Regions from separate parts of the Peribacillus sp. Aquil_B1 genome, predicted to be linked through region 2. Evidence: riboswitches for the same ligand, from Rfam matches in the RefSeq annotation. Region 2 holds a riboswitch; each other region holds the start of a gene.
What was found. A riboswitch is a leader RNA that binds a small molecule or an ion and turns the genes downstream of it on or off. The one in region 2 is predicted to bind S-adenosylmethionine.
Positions count from the first base shown of each region.

Region 1: it holds a riboswitch for S-adenosylmethionine, as region 2 does, so the genes downstream of both, mmuP (S-methylmethionine permease) here and MPH60_RS00715 (methionine ABC transporter ATP-binding protein) in region 2, are expected to answer to the same signal.
Region 3: it holds a riboswitch for S-adenosylmethionine, as region 2 does, so the genes downstream of both, MPH60_RS21800 (sugar ABC transporter substrate-binding protein) here and MPH60_RS00715 (methionine ABC transporter ATP-binding protein) in region 2, are expected to answer to the same signal.
Region 4: it holds a riboswitch for S-adenosylmethionine, as region 2 does, so the genes downstream of both, MPH60_RS16790 (methionine biosynthesis PLP-dependent protein) here and MPH60_RS00715 (methionine ABC transporter ATP-binding protein) in region 2, are expected to answer to the same signal.

Region 1 is NZ_JAKXEE010000001.1:1,729,144-1,732,300, forward strand. It holds gene MPH60_RS08630 (alpha/beta hydrolase) at 1-334, shown strand, start outside; gene MPH60_RS08635 (flavin reductase family protein) at 352-960, shown strand; SAM riboswitch class I at 1,175-1,277, shown strand; gene mmuP (S-methylmethionine permease) at 1,361-2,755, shown strand; gene mmuM (homocysteine S-methyltransferase) at 2,745-3,157, shown strand, end outside.
Region 2 is NZ_JAKXEE010000001.1:138,203-141,359, reverse strand. It holds gene MPH60_RS00725 (MetQ/NlpA family ABC transporter substrate-binding protein) at 1-115, opposite strand, end outside; gene MPH60_RS00720 (methionine ABC transporter permease) at 137-787, opposite strand; gene MPH60_RS00715 (methionine ABC transporter ATP-binding protein) at 801-1,823, opposite strand; SAM riboswitch class I at 2,123-2,234, opposite strand; gene MPH60_RS00710 (GNAT family N-acetyltransferase) at 2,352-2,822, opposite strand.
Region 3 is NZ_JAKXEE010000004.1:98,257-101,413, forward strand. It holds gene MPH60_RS21795 (GTPase domain-containing protein) at 1-1,378, shown strand, start outside; SAM riboswitch class I at 1,473-1,578, shown strand; gene MPH60_RS21800 (sugar ABC transporter substrate-binding protein) at 1,694-2,806, shown strand; gene MPH60_RS21805 (sugar ABC transporter ATP-binding protein) at 2,863-3,157, shown strand, end outside.
Region 4 is NZ_JAKXEE010000002.1:621,870-625,026, reverse strand. It holds gene metC (cystathionine beta-lyase) at 1-280, opposite strand, end outside; gene MPH60_RS16790 (methionine biosynthesis PLP-dependent protein) at 277-1,389, opposite strand; SAM riboswitch class I at 1,476-1,589, opposite strand; gene fumC (class II fumarate hydratase) at 1,918-3,157, shown strand, end outside.

The DNA of each region.
Region 1 (3,157 bases), 1.6 Mb from region 2:
TCGTGACAGAGTGGTGGCATTAGGTTATTCTAATGGTGCAAACATAGCAGCAAGTTTAATGTTCCATTTCGAAGGGGCATTAAAAGGAGCGATTCTTCATCATCCAATGGTGCCTAGACGCGGCATTGCTTTGCCGTCCCTTTCGGATATACCTGTATTCATCGCTGCAGGTAAAAACGATCCGATTTGCCCGGCCGCAGAAACTGATGAACTTAATCAAATTTTACTGCAAGCTGGTGCTGCGGTGGATGTTCACTGGGAACACTACGGTCATCAGTTAACACGTTCAGAGGTTGATGCAGCAAGTTCATGGTTTCAAAAGAACTTTTTATAAGAATGAGAGGGATGAAGATGATTTCAGTTAATCCTGAAAGCCTTACTGAACGGGAAAATTATAAGTTTTTGACTGGAAGCATCATACCAAGACCAATAGCCCTGGTTACGACACAGTCCGAAACCGGTACAATCAATATAGCTCCGTTCAGTTTTTTTAACATAGTCAGTTCCAATCCTCCGATGATTTCCATTTCAGTTCAACGGAAAGAAGGAGTTTCGAAGGACACGGCCCGAAATGCAATTCAAACAGGTGAATTCGTAGTTCATATCACTGATGAAGATAATGTTGCTGATGCAAATCGAACGGCCAAGGAACTCCCGTCTGACGAAAGTGAACTGGGTCTTACCAATTTCACACAGGCTGTTAGTGATAAGGTGTCGGTACCAGGATTGCAAGAAGCGAAGGTACGCTTTGAATGCACATTGGAGCATGCGATACCGTTGGCAGGTTCGAAGAATAAACCTGGTTGTGATTTATTGATCGGGAAAATAGTCTGCTATCATATAGAGCAGGAGATTTACCATAATGGCCGAATTGACCAGAATGGGCTAAAACCTGTAGCAAGATTAGCGGGTCATACTTATACAAAACTAGGGGAATTATTTGACATAGAACGACCTTAAGGAATATGAAAGAAAAATGGCGTCACCTTTTAAGGTGTCGTCATTTTTTTTCGGTTAGCATTATCTGCATCTAATACTGTAAGCGACTGTTCCAAAAACAGTTCATATCTATGCCAAAGGTGCGATGTTCGTTTGGACTTTAAAGGAATTCTTTACAAACCGAAACAAAACTTGACAATTTTTTCATAGATTGATAAAGTTATAAAAAAATAATTTCTTATCCAGAGAGGTGGAGGGACTGGCCCTATGAAACCTCAGCAACAGGTCTGCAATGACACTGTGCTAATTCCAGGGGGTGAAACCTTGATAGATAAGACCGTACGTGTTTATTTGTCAGTAACGCACTCTTTTTTAGAGTGCGTTTTCGTTTTTTCTGGATGCAAGATAAAGGAGAGTAAGCATGGAGAACAAAAGGAAGCATGATTTTCAAAGGGAAATGCAGGCACGGCATATAATAATGCTATCGCTTGGCGGGGTGATTGGAACAGGTTTATTCTTAAGTTCGGGTTATACGATTCAACAGGCTGGCCCATTCGGCACCATCCTTTCGTATCTGATTGGGGCATTAGTGGTTTATCTAGTCATGCTATGTCTAGGTGAACTGGCAGTACATATGCCCGAGACAGGTGCGTTTCATAGCTACTCAGCTAAATACATAGGTCCTGGGACAGGGTATACAGTAGCCTGGTTGTATTGGCTAACTTGGACTGTTGCACTAGGTTCGGAATTCACGGCTGCAGGATTGTTGATGCAGAGATGGTTTCCATCAATCAATGTCTGGATATGGAGTGCGCTATTTGCCATTTTGGTCTTGGCATTAAATGCGTGGACCGTTAAATTTTTCGCTGAATCCGAATTCTGGTTTGCGTCTATAAAGGTATTTGCCATTGTGATTTTTATTATTTTGGGAGCAGCGGCAATGCTGGGTTTTATTCCAATAATTCATTCACAATCCGCTCCGTTATTCTCCAATTTTACAAGTGAAGGTTTATTTCCGAATGGTGCTTTTGCCATTCTAATGACGATGCTTGCGGTGAATTTCGCATTCTCTGGAACTGAATTAATCGGAATTGCAGCTGGAGAAACTGTGAATCCAGAAAAAACGATACCAAAGGCAATACGTATGACATTATGGAGATTGATTATCTTTTTTGTAGGAACCATCGTTGTATTATCCGCATTATTGCCTATTTCGGATGCCGGCGTATTAGAAAGCCCCTTTGTGGCAGTTCTTGAACGAATTGGTGTGCCGTATGCAGCGGATATTATGAACTTTGTCATATTAACTGCCATTTTGTCTGCTGCAAACTCGGGACTGTATGCATCATCCAGAATGCTTTGGTCACTTGCAGATAAGGAAACTATATCACCAATATTTGCAAAATTGACAAAACGGGGAGTTCCGATAAATGCAGTCCTTTTCAGTATGTTGGGCGGCTGCTTAGCCCTGTTCTCGAGTATTATTGCACCGGATACTGTTTACATAGTGCTCGTATCCATTTCTGGACTAGCCGTGGTGGTAGTTTGGATGAGTATTAGCGTGTCACAGTTTCTATTTCGCAGAAGATATATAAACGAAGGAAATTCAGTAAATGACTTGGCTTATCGAACGCCATTTTATCCACTCGTGCCAATCGTTTCTTTTATGCTATGCCTGGCTTCTTGCATAGGAATTGCATTTGATCCTACACAACGAATTGCACTATATTGTGGCATTCCATTTATTTTGTTTTGCTATGGAAGTTATTATGTGACAAAAACCATAAAGAAAAGAGGAGTAGATCATGAACAATAAAACTAACCCAATTGACGCTATTTTACGAGATCATTCAGTCATGATTTTGGACGGAGCTTTAGCTACAGAGCTAGAGAGGCATGGATGTGATTTGGACGACCCGCTCTGGTCTGCACGTGTATTACTTGAAAATCCAGAAGTGATTTATCAAGTGCATTCTGACTACTTTCGTGCTGGAGCGGACTGTGCGATTACTGCTAGCTACCAAGCCACTGTTGAAGGTTTCGCCCTCCGTGGAATACAAGAAAAAGAGGCTTTGGAGCTAATCCGTAAAACGGTTTTACTCGCAAGAAAAGCAAGAGATAATTTTTGGAAGGAAGAAAATCAAATGCTTAGGCCTAAGCCATTGGTTGCTGCATCTGTTGGCCCTTATGGGGCTTATCTTGCAGATGGTTCAGAGTA
Region 2 (3,157 bases):
CGACTTTTACTGTTTTCACATCATCCGAACTGCCTGATGCACCTTCTTCTTTCCCGCATGCTGCAGCCACGATGGCCAATGCCAATACCATGATCGTTAATAAGATTTTTTTCATTTCTCCTACCTCCTGTTATTTTTATCTTCTTCTTATTTTTCTTGAAACGAAATTCCCGGTGGATTGCAATAATTGAACGATGATCACGAGCGCCGCCACTGTAACGATCATCGTCATCGTATCGAACCTTTGATAACCGTAAGCCAAAGCCAGATCGCCGACCCCGCCTGCCCCGACGGCACCTGCCATGGCAGTAGATCCAACAAGCCCGATTGTCGCTGTTGTAAATGTAAGGATCAACGAACTAAGTCCCTCGGGAATCAAAAAGCGATAAATGATTTGCCATGTCGTAGCCCCCATCGCCTGAGCTGCCTCGATGATCCCTTTGTCCACTTCCAACAGGGAGTTCTCCACAAGCCGTGCAATATAAGGAGCCGCGTAAAAGATGAGCGGAACAATGGCCGCATTCATTCCGATCGCGCTGCCTACAATCATTCTGGTAAGGGGAATAACTGCTACAAGCAAGATGATGAAAGGAACCGACCGTAATATATTGATGATCGGGTTCAATACATTAAAAATCCATTTATTCTCCAGGATGTGACCCTTTCTTGTAATGACAAGCAGGATACCGAGCGGAAGTCCGATCAACCCGGAGAATACCAATGAGATGGCTACCATATAAAGTGTGTCACCGAAAGCTGTCAACAGCTGGTCTGCCGTTATTTCCATTCCCCAAAGCGTATTACCCATTTACCTGCACCTCCTGGACGAGAATCCCCTCATCTTTAATATATTGATAAGCCATGTCCACCTCATTTTTGCTCCCGGTAACTTCGATGATCAAATTCCCGAAAGGCGTTTCCTGAATTTCAGAAATATTGGCTGATAAGACACTTAAATGAACATCATATTTCTTCGAGATCGTTGAAAGTAAAGGAGTACCAGAAGTAGTCCCAATAAAATTAATTTTCCAAATAATCGGGATATGAGACCCTAAGCTTTTTATGAAACTTTGTGGTATTTCGTCATGTATGACCGTTCTCACGAAGTTTTTTGCAATATCCGTTTGCGGCTTCGCAAAAACTTCGAAAACCGAACCTTGTTCAACGACACATCCGCCCTCCATGACCGCTACCTTATTGCAAATTTCCCTAATGACAGACATCTCATGTGTGATTAGCAAGATGGTGATATTGTAATCTTTATTAATTTTTTTTAAGAGCTGCAGAACAGCACTCGTTGTTTGTGGATCCAATGCCGACGTAGCTTCATCACACAATAAGATCGATGGATTTGTAGCCAATGCTCTCGCAATGCCGATCCGCTGCTTTTGACCGCCGGATAATTGATCCGGATAACTCTTTGCTTTGCTCGATAAGCCAACGAACTCCAATAGCTCGCCTACACGGTTTTTGATTTCCTTAGCCGGAGTTCCCGATAAAACCAGCGGCATCGCAATGTTATCAAAAACATTCTTTGAGTTTAGCAGGTTGAAATGCTGAAAGATCATCCCGATTTTTTTCTTTTCTGCCCGTAATTCCTTCGGGCTTAACTTGGTTAAATCCTTGCCCCCAACAATCACTGAACCATCTGAAGGATCTTCAAGCAAATTGACCAGCCTGATCAACGTACTCTTTCCGGCCCCGCTATAACCGACTACACCGAATATATCCCCCTTTTCCACTGTCAAATTGATGCCCTTCAAAGCCTCGACAGTCTGTTTTTTTGTTTGATAATCCTTTTTAACATTTTGAAACTCAATCATCCAATCTCCCCCCATGTTGTTTATTTGTACGAATTCATTATCCAGAGAAGAGCTTTGCAAAGTTTCATAATGATAGGGTTAAATTTTTGGGACTTACGAGTAAATGCGCTGAATTCACGAGTAAATGCTCGAAACTCACGAGTAAATCTGCGAAATTCACGAGTAATTGCACCAATGCTCCAAATAACCATATACATTTTGAATAAACAAAAGAGGCCTCTTCCGTCATCAGACAGAAGAGGCCTCTTTTAGACATAAAAAAGAGTAAACTCTTAAATTAATTATCTAAGAAAAGCTCCTTCTTATCTTTCAAACTTTCGTCCGTTGGAATTAGCACAGTATTTTTACAAAAGTAAAAACCCGCTGCCGAGGTATCATAGGGCCAAGTCCCTCCACATCTCTTGATAAGAATTAACGTTTTATTTAATTATGTCCTTCACTATATATTCTAATCCCTCTAAAGTCAACCATATTTTTCATCGCTTAAAATATTTTCACAGTATAGTGAAATGATACTTTTTAATTATATCAATATAATGATTTACTCATTCTCCATACAAGGTATTTTTCATTTTCTTCGCTTATCTTCTTCATGCCTGAATTCGTATATAAACGAATTGCCCTTCCATTATCCGGAGAAACCCTTAAATGGTATTCGGATACAATAAATTGCCTGAAAAAGTTTTCTGCGTAGCGAACCAATTCCTTGCCAAGGCCTTTACTGCGGTATTCGGGAATAAGATAAAATAGATTCACATATCCAATCTCGTTTCCTTCATACTCCCGAATGTGAAGTTCCATTTGACCAATCGGTTCTTGGTCCTTTTCAATGATTACCTGCCCCCCCGGAAATTTGCGAACCCTTTCTTCCATTCGTTGCAGATATGTATTTTCATCTCCAAAACCAGCTTCAGATCCAAAACTTACAACAAAGGAATCTTTCCTGAATTTAACGATAATATCTTTATCTTTTTCCGTATCAATGGTCCGAAAGATCAAATTTATCCACCTCTATCATTTTAGTGAAATAGTTATCAAGCAAACAAACTTATTTTACTTACACTTTTTATGATATTTCATTATTTACTTTTACAAGCTTGTTATTTCATTTTTTCTGAAAAGAATATTGCCTGTATCCCTTTATGAAATGGCCATAATATTAAATTAAAAACAAATCCAATATTGTTTGGAGAGGTCTAGTAATGGAGATTGGGTTGGAACAAACAAATTTATTTTAATTTTCGAGTCTAACTTTGCAGGGTAACCCTAAGTGAGGAATTTGTTTATTCAGCTCTACTCAATCCCAAGCATCTTTTTTCTCTTTCATTTATATT
Region 3 (3,157 bases), on a different contig from region 2:
AAGAAATAATCATCTGCGCTTATTGGATACTCCGGGGTTCAATGGGGAACAAAGCGTGGAATCCGATTTCCAGGGCTATTTACATGGCAGTGATGGTTTGATGTTCGTTCTTGACGCCAGGGCGCCTTTCACCGGCAGCGAACGGGATCTGTTATTGGAAATTCAAATGATGGCTCCGAAACTGCCGATTCATTTCTTATTAAATAAAATGGATACGATATACAGTGATCAGGTCGCAGTCCGGATGGAAGACGAAACATGGGATAAAGTGAATGCATATTTCCCGAATGCGAAAGTATTCGCTTTCTCTAAACATTATGACAGCCGACAGCAATTGAAGGACCTTTCAGCCTTCCTTCAATCGAATTATCAAGATGATAATTGGAAGGAAAGAAGATCTGAAAAAATCCTGGCATTCATTCGTAAAACTTTATCTTATCTATTAGAAAAACGGGCAGCCAATGAGCGGAAATGCGAGCATTCCATCTCTTGGAATGAACAGATGGAAGTCAAGCTGAATGGAGCGGTCAATCAACTGGCTGATTTGGAAAAAGAAAAAAGTGAAAATATCATAAGGTCGTATCGTTCGCTTAAGGACGAAGTGAAAAATCAGCTTTATTCAAAAATTCCTGAATTACTGAGGGATTGCTCTAAATCGTTAACGGAAAGCAGTGATTTCAGTCAGGTCCATGTACAGTTAAACCAGGAAATGAATGAGCGGATTCAGAACTTCATTTCTGACAAAATCATGCCTCAATATTACCGTTCTCTTCAAGACTGGATTGCCAGTTCCCAAATGGAGTTCTCACAAAGCCAGCAGTTCATGGATGAAATGAGTGCCGGATTCAATGAATTATACAAAGAAGAACGGATTACACTGGCAGGTGACTTCAGGGTATTGGATGACTGGCGCCGTGATGCCGACCGGATGACAAGCAGTATCCGCATCGAAAACGTCAATATCCTTTTGCGCAGGACTCCATCACAATTGCTGCTTAAAGGAGCAGGGAAGCTATTTGGGGCGATACCGCAAAATAAAGCCAATATGTACAATCGTTATAAGAAATACCTGGAAAGTGAAGATTACCTGGATGTTGCGGAAATGATCACGGAACGTTTCCTTACCCAATTTGGATTGTTTGAAAAATCATTGGATCGTGACATCTCCCTTTTCTATCGCGGTTCATTTGCCTTACTTCAAAAAACGATAGAGCAAACGCAGACTGAAATTAAAGACTACCAGGCTGCATTGGAGCATATGAAAGAAAATCCGGAAGTTTACCGTGACCCTATCACCTTGTTCGAAGTGAAATTAAGGCAGTTGGAGCGGCTTGAAAAGATTGAGAAAAAGCGTCTAGCCCAGCTACAAAGAAAATAAAAAATAACGGGGAACATTTCAAATATTCAAAAATCTATTGACTTTACGACTATATCCCTATAAAGTGATAATTACGAAAACGTAACACATATATCTCTTATCAAGAGTGGCGGAGGGACTGGCCCTAAGATGCCCAGCAACCGTTCCATTAGGAATTGGTGCTAAATCCTGCAAAACAGAAATGTTTTGACAGATAAGAGAGGGACAAGTCTGCAAAACAGCCGATTAAACCTCTCTATATTAGAGAGGTTTTTATTTTGGGATTTACACCAACTTAACTGATAAGACTAATAAGTAATAATGGAGGGAAACAAAATGAAAAGGTCTATTAAAGGGATATTCATTTCAACCATCGCTTCGGCTTTGCTTTTAACGGGTTGCTCTACAGGTCAGAGTTCCACAGAGTCGAAGAAAGAAGAAAAAGTATCATTTGAAAATGTTCCGGAAAGATTTGCTGATGGAGATGGAGCCAGAATCAAAGTGATTCGTAAAATTGGCGGTGATGATCATACGGCCCAATACCTGGCGGGGGCGAAGGAAGAAGGAGAAGCACTGGGGTTTCAAGTGGATACGTACACAGCCAATGGTGATACGGCTAAATTCCATGATGCGATAGCGCAGGCTTTGGAGGAAGATTATGACGGCTATATCATTTCACATGGTGATGATGCCGCAACTGTGAATGACGTTCAAAAGTTGGTTGATGCAGGAAAAAGTGTTGTTACATTCGATTCAATAAGCGATCTATCTAAAATAGAAGGCGTGACATTAACTTCACAAGATGATGAAGCGTTGGCAACTCTGGCTTTTGATAAACTGATAAAAGAACAGAAAGGTGAAGCGTCAATTGCCTATCTTTGGGTGGATGGATTTCCTCCAATGGTACGAAGAAATGCAGTCTATCAGGAAAAATTAAAAGAAAATCCTGGGATTAAAGAAGTTGAAAGATTCGGAGTGGCCTCTGCTGATACTTCGGTTCAGACACAAAATGCTGTAGCAGCCATGCTGAATAAATACCCTAAAGGTAAATTGGATGCCATTTTCGCAACATGGGATGCCTTTGCTATCGGTGCAGCCCGGGCGATTAAAGAGGCGGGCCGAGATGAAGTTAAGATATATGGAATAGATGTTTCGAATGCAGATCTCCAGGAAATTCAATCGGCTGATAGCTCATGGTCCTACACGGCAGCAGTCGATCCCAAGTTGATCGGTGCAGTGAATATGAGGATTCTGGCTAAAAAATTAGCGGGCGAAGAAACGCCGCAAACCTATGACTTGGAGGCTTCACTTATTTCACAAAAGCAAATCCAAGCGTCAAAAGAAGCGGTGAACATGGCAAATCTATCTGGTATTGTCGATGGCTGGGGTGTATCGACTGAATTTGAAGAAGATTGGATGAAAGTTTTGAAAGATCATTATAAGAAGTAAAAAGAGACACTCTCTTTCCAGTGAAGGGAGTGTCTGTTCAATAAGGAGGAATGGACATGGGCAAGCAACTAGAAATGAAGAAGATTTCGATTGAATTTCCGGGGGTGAAGGCACTGAGTGATGTTGATTTTTCCGTAAAATCAGGGACAGCCCACGCATTGGTCGGTGCAAACGGAGCAGGGAAATCGACGTTAATGAAAGTTTTATCCGGAGCCCATGTTCATTATTCAGGTGACATTTTTATTGATGGGATGAAGCGGGATATCCGCTCGCCAAAAGCGGCTCAAGAACAAGGCATTCAAATTGTATATCAGGAAGTGGATACCGCCCTCATCCCTTATTTAACGGTTG
Region 4 (3,157 bases), on a different contig from region 2:
CTCCGGCCGACAATAGCAGGAAGGCTGTTGAAATGGCCGCCATACCTGATGAAAAGGCAAAGCCGTGAGTGCCTTCCTCAAGTTCGGCAATGATATCTTCAAGTGCTTCGCGAGTTGGGTTCCCGCTTCTGCTGTAATCATACTTGCCGAATTGATCGATATTGGATTGATGGAAAGTCGATGCATGCTGAATGGGAACGCTCACACCGCCCGTTGCCGGATCGAATTTATGCTGATTATGAAGTAATTTCGTTTCAAAGCTAAAATCATGACCTGTCATCGTATTGCCTCCCTTTTTACATGTGCGAATGCTTGCTGCAAGTCACCGATCAAATCATCGCTATCCTCGATGCCAACGGAGAAGCGGAGCAGGCGATTACAAACCCCATTTGCCGTTCTGACTTCAAGCGGTATATCGGCATGTGTTTGTGTGGCAGGATAAGTGATGAAGCTTTCAACCCCTCCAAGGCTTTCTGCAAAGGAAATTAATGAGAGCGATTGTAAAAATGGGTTGACCGCCGATTCATCAATGATGCGGAAAGAAATCATGCCGCCTCTGCCGGGATACAATACATCCGTGACACAATCATGTTCCGATAAGTAATCTACAAGTATCTTGGCATTCTTTTCATGACGCTCCATCCGCAATGCCAGGGTTTTCATTCCGCGCATCAACAGCCAAGAATCAAATGGGCTCAAGACAGCTCCAGTGCCATTATGGTGGAAGGCAAGGGCATCACATAATTCAGCGCCGCTGGCAACGATCAGTCCTGCGAGCACATCATTATGACCACCGAGATACTTGGTTGCACTGTGAATCACAATATCCGCTCCAAGCAGGATGGGTTGTTGAATAAGAGGCGTGTAAAAAGTGTTATCAACGATTAACAATAAATTATATCGTTTGGCCAATGCGGCAACGGCACTAATGTCCGTTTGCTGCATAAGGGGGTTAGTGGGAGTTTCGATGAAGATGGCTTTCGTGTGAGGAGTGATGGCTTTTTCGATATCCTCCAAACAACAAGTGTTTACATAGTCACACTGCAACCCCCATTTTTTAAAACCTTGTTCTAACAGACGATATGTACCGCCATAAAGATCTTCGCTGACAATCCAGGCATCCCCGGATTTAAAAAGGGCGAGAATAGTGGAGATGGCGGCCATTCCTGAACTGCAGGCATAGCCTTGGTCCCCTTTTTCCAAATCGGCGATGGATCGCTCCAATAGCTGGCGTGTAGGGTTTCCTGTCCTTGTGTAGTCGAATCCCGTCGATTGGCCAATTCCTTCGTGACGAAAAGCTGTTGAAAAGTATACCGGCGGATTGACTGTTCCTGTCGCCGTTTCGCTGCGATTTCCTAATTGAGCAAGATAAGTTTCAGGTTTGTACATGGTTTTCACTGCTCCTTTGAGTTATATAAAATAAAAAAAAGTCTTCTTTAAGAAGAAGACTTTGATTAAGTAGGGACGAGTCATTCTTCTTATCTTCCAAGTTCACAAACTTGTGGAATTAGCACCTTTTCATTGGTTTGAAACAAATGAAGGTTGCTGAGGTGTCATCGGGCCATTCCCTCTACCTCTCTCGATAAGAGTTTAGATTATTCAATTTCTTTTGAATTTACTATATATACAAAATACTGTCAAGGACATTTTAGGAGTGATGATACTTGGATGTTCATGACCAGGTCAATTGGAGCCTAGCGGTGTCTACACTTTATGTCTCTAAAAAGAATAATCGAATTTTCATATAAACATGAAGGGAACATGGATTTTTCAGAAAAATTGGAAAGGGTCAGCGGGATATTTTTGCTTTAAAATAATAAAGTTTGTACAATGTATGGAGAGAAAGAATAATCCGACATTATTCATTTCATATGCAAAGGGTCTTCAATGAATAGTGCAAACATAGGAGGAGAACACATGGAATACAGAATCGAACGAGATACGATGGGTGAAGTGAAAGTTCCTGCTGATAAATATTGGGGAGCACAAACTGAGAGAAGCCGTAACAATTTCAAAATCGGTAACGAAAAAATGCCGATTGAATTAGTTCGTGCATTTGCATACGTTAAACAAGCTGCGGCAAAGGTGAACTATGATCTAGGTGATCTTTCCGAAGTTAAAAAGAACGCCATCGTCAAGATTTGCGGGGAAATCCTTGAGGGTACGCTTGATGAACATTTCCCGCTTGTAGTTTGGCAAACGGGAAGCGGCACGCAAAGTAATATGAACGTGAATGAAGTGGTCGCCAACAAAGGGAATGAATGGTTAAAAGAAAATGGTGAATCCGAAACCCTTCACCCGAATGATGATGTTAACAAGGCACAAAGCTCAAATGATACTTTCCCGACCGCCATGCATATTGCAGCCTTTATGGAAGTCGCTGAAAAATTGGTTCCTGCCATCAAAGCACTTCGTGATACATTCGATACAAAAGAAAAAGAATTTTGGGATGTCGTGAAAATTGGCCGAACACATCTTCAAGATGCTACACCATTAACATTAGGACAAGAAATTTCCGGTTGGAAAGCGATGCTCGATAAAGATCTAGCGATGATTGAGGAAAGCAGCCAAAAATTATTGAACCTTGCTCTAGGCGGAACGGCTGTAGGAACCGGAATCAATACAAAAAAAGAATTCCCGGGACTTTCTGCCAAACAAATTGCAGCGGATACAGGATATCCTTTTGTCACATCTGATAATAAGTTCCATGCCTTGACTAGCCATAACGAAATCGTCTACGCACACGGTGCTTTGAAAGCATTGGCGGCGGATTTAATGAAAATTGCGAACGATGTCAGATGGCTTGCAAGTGGTCCAAGAAGTGGAATCGGCGAAATAGCCATTCCGGAAAACGAGCCGGGCAGCTCCATCATGCCAGGTAAAGTCAATCCAACACAAAGTGAAGCGCTTACCATGATTGCAACACAAATCGTGGGTAACGATGCTACAATTGGCTTTGCAGCAAGCCAAGGTAACTTTGAATTGAATGTATTCAAACCAGTCATCATCTATAACTTCCTGCAAACGGTCAAATTATTGACTGAAGGCATTCATTCATTCAACGACAATTGTGCGGTGGGCATCACTGCAAATGAAGATAAAATCAAAGAAAATGTAGAGCGTTCCCTTATGTTGGTAACAGCATTGAACCCGCATA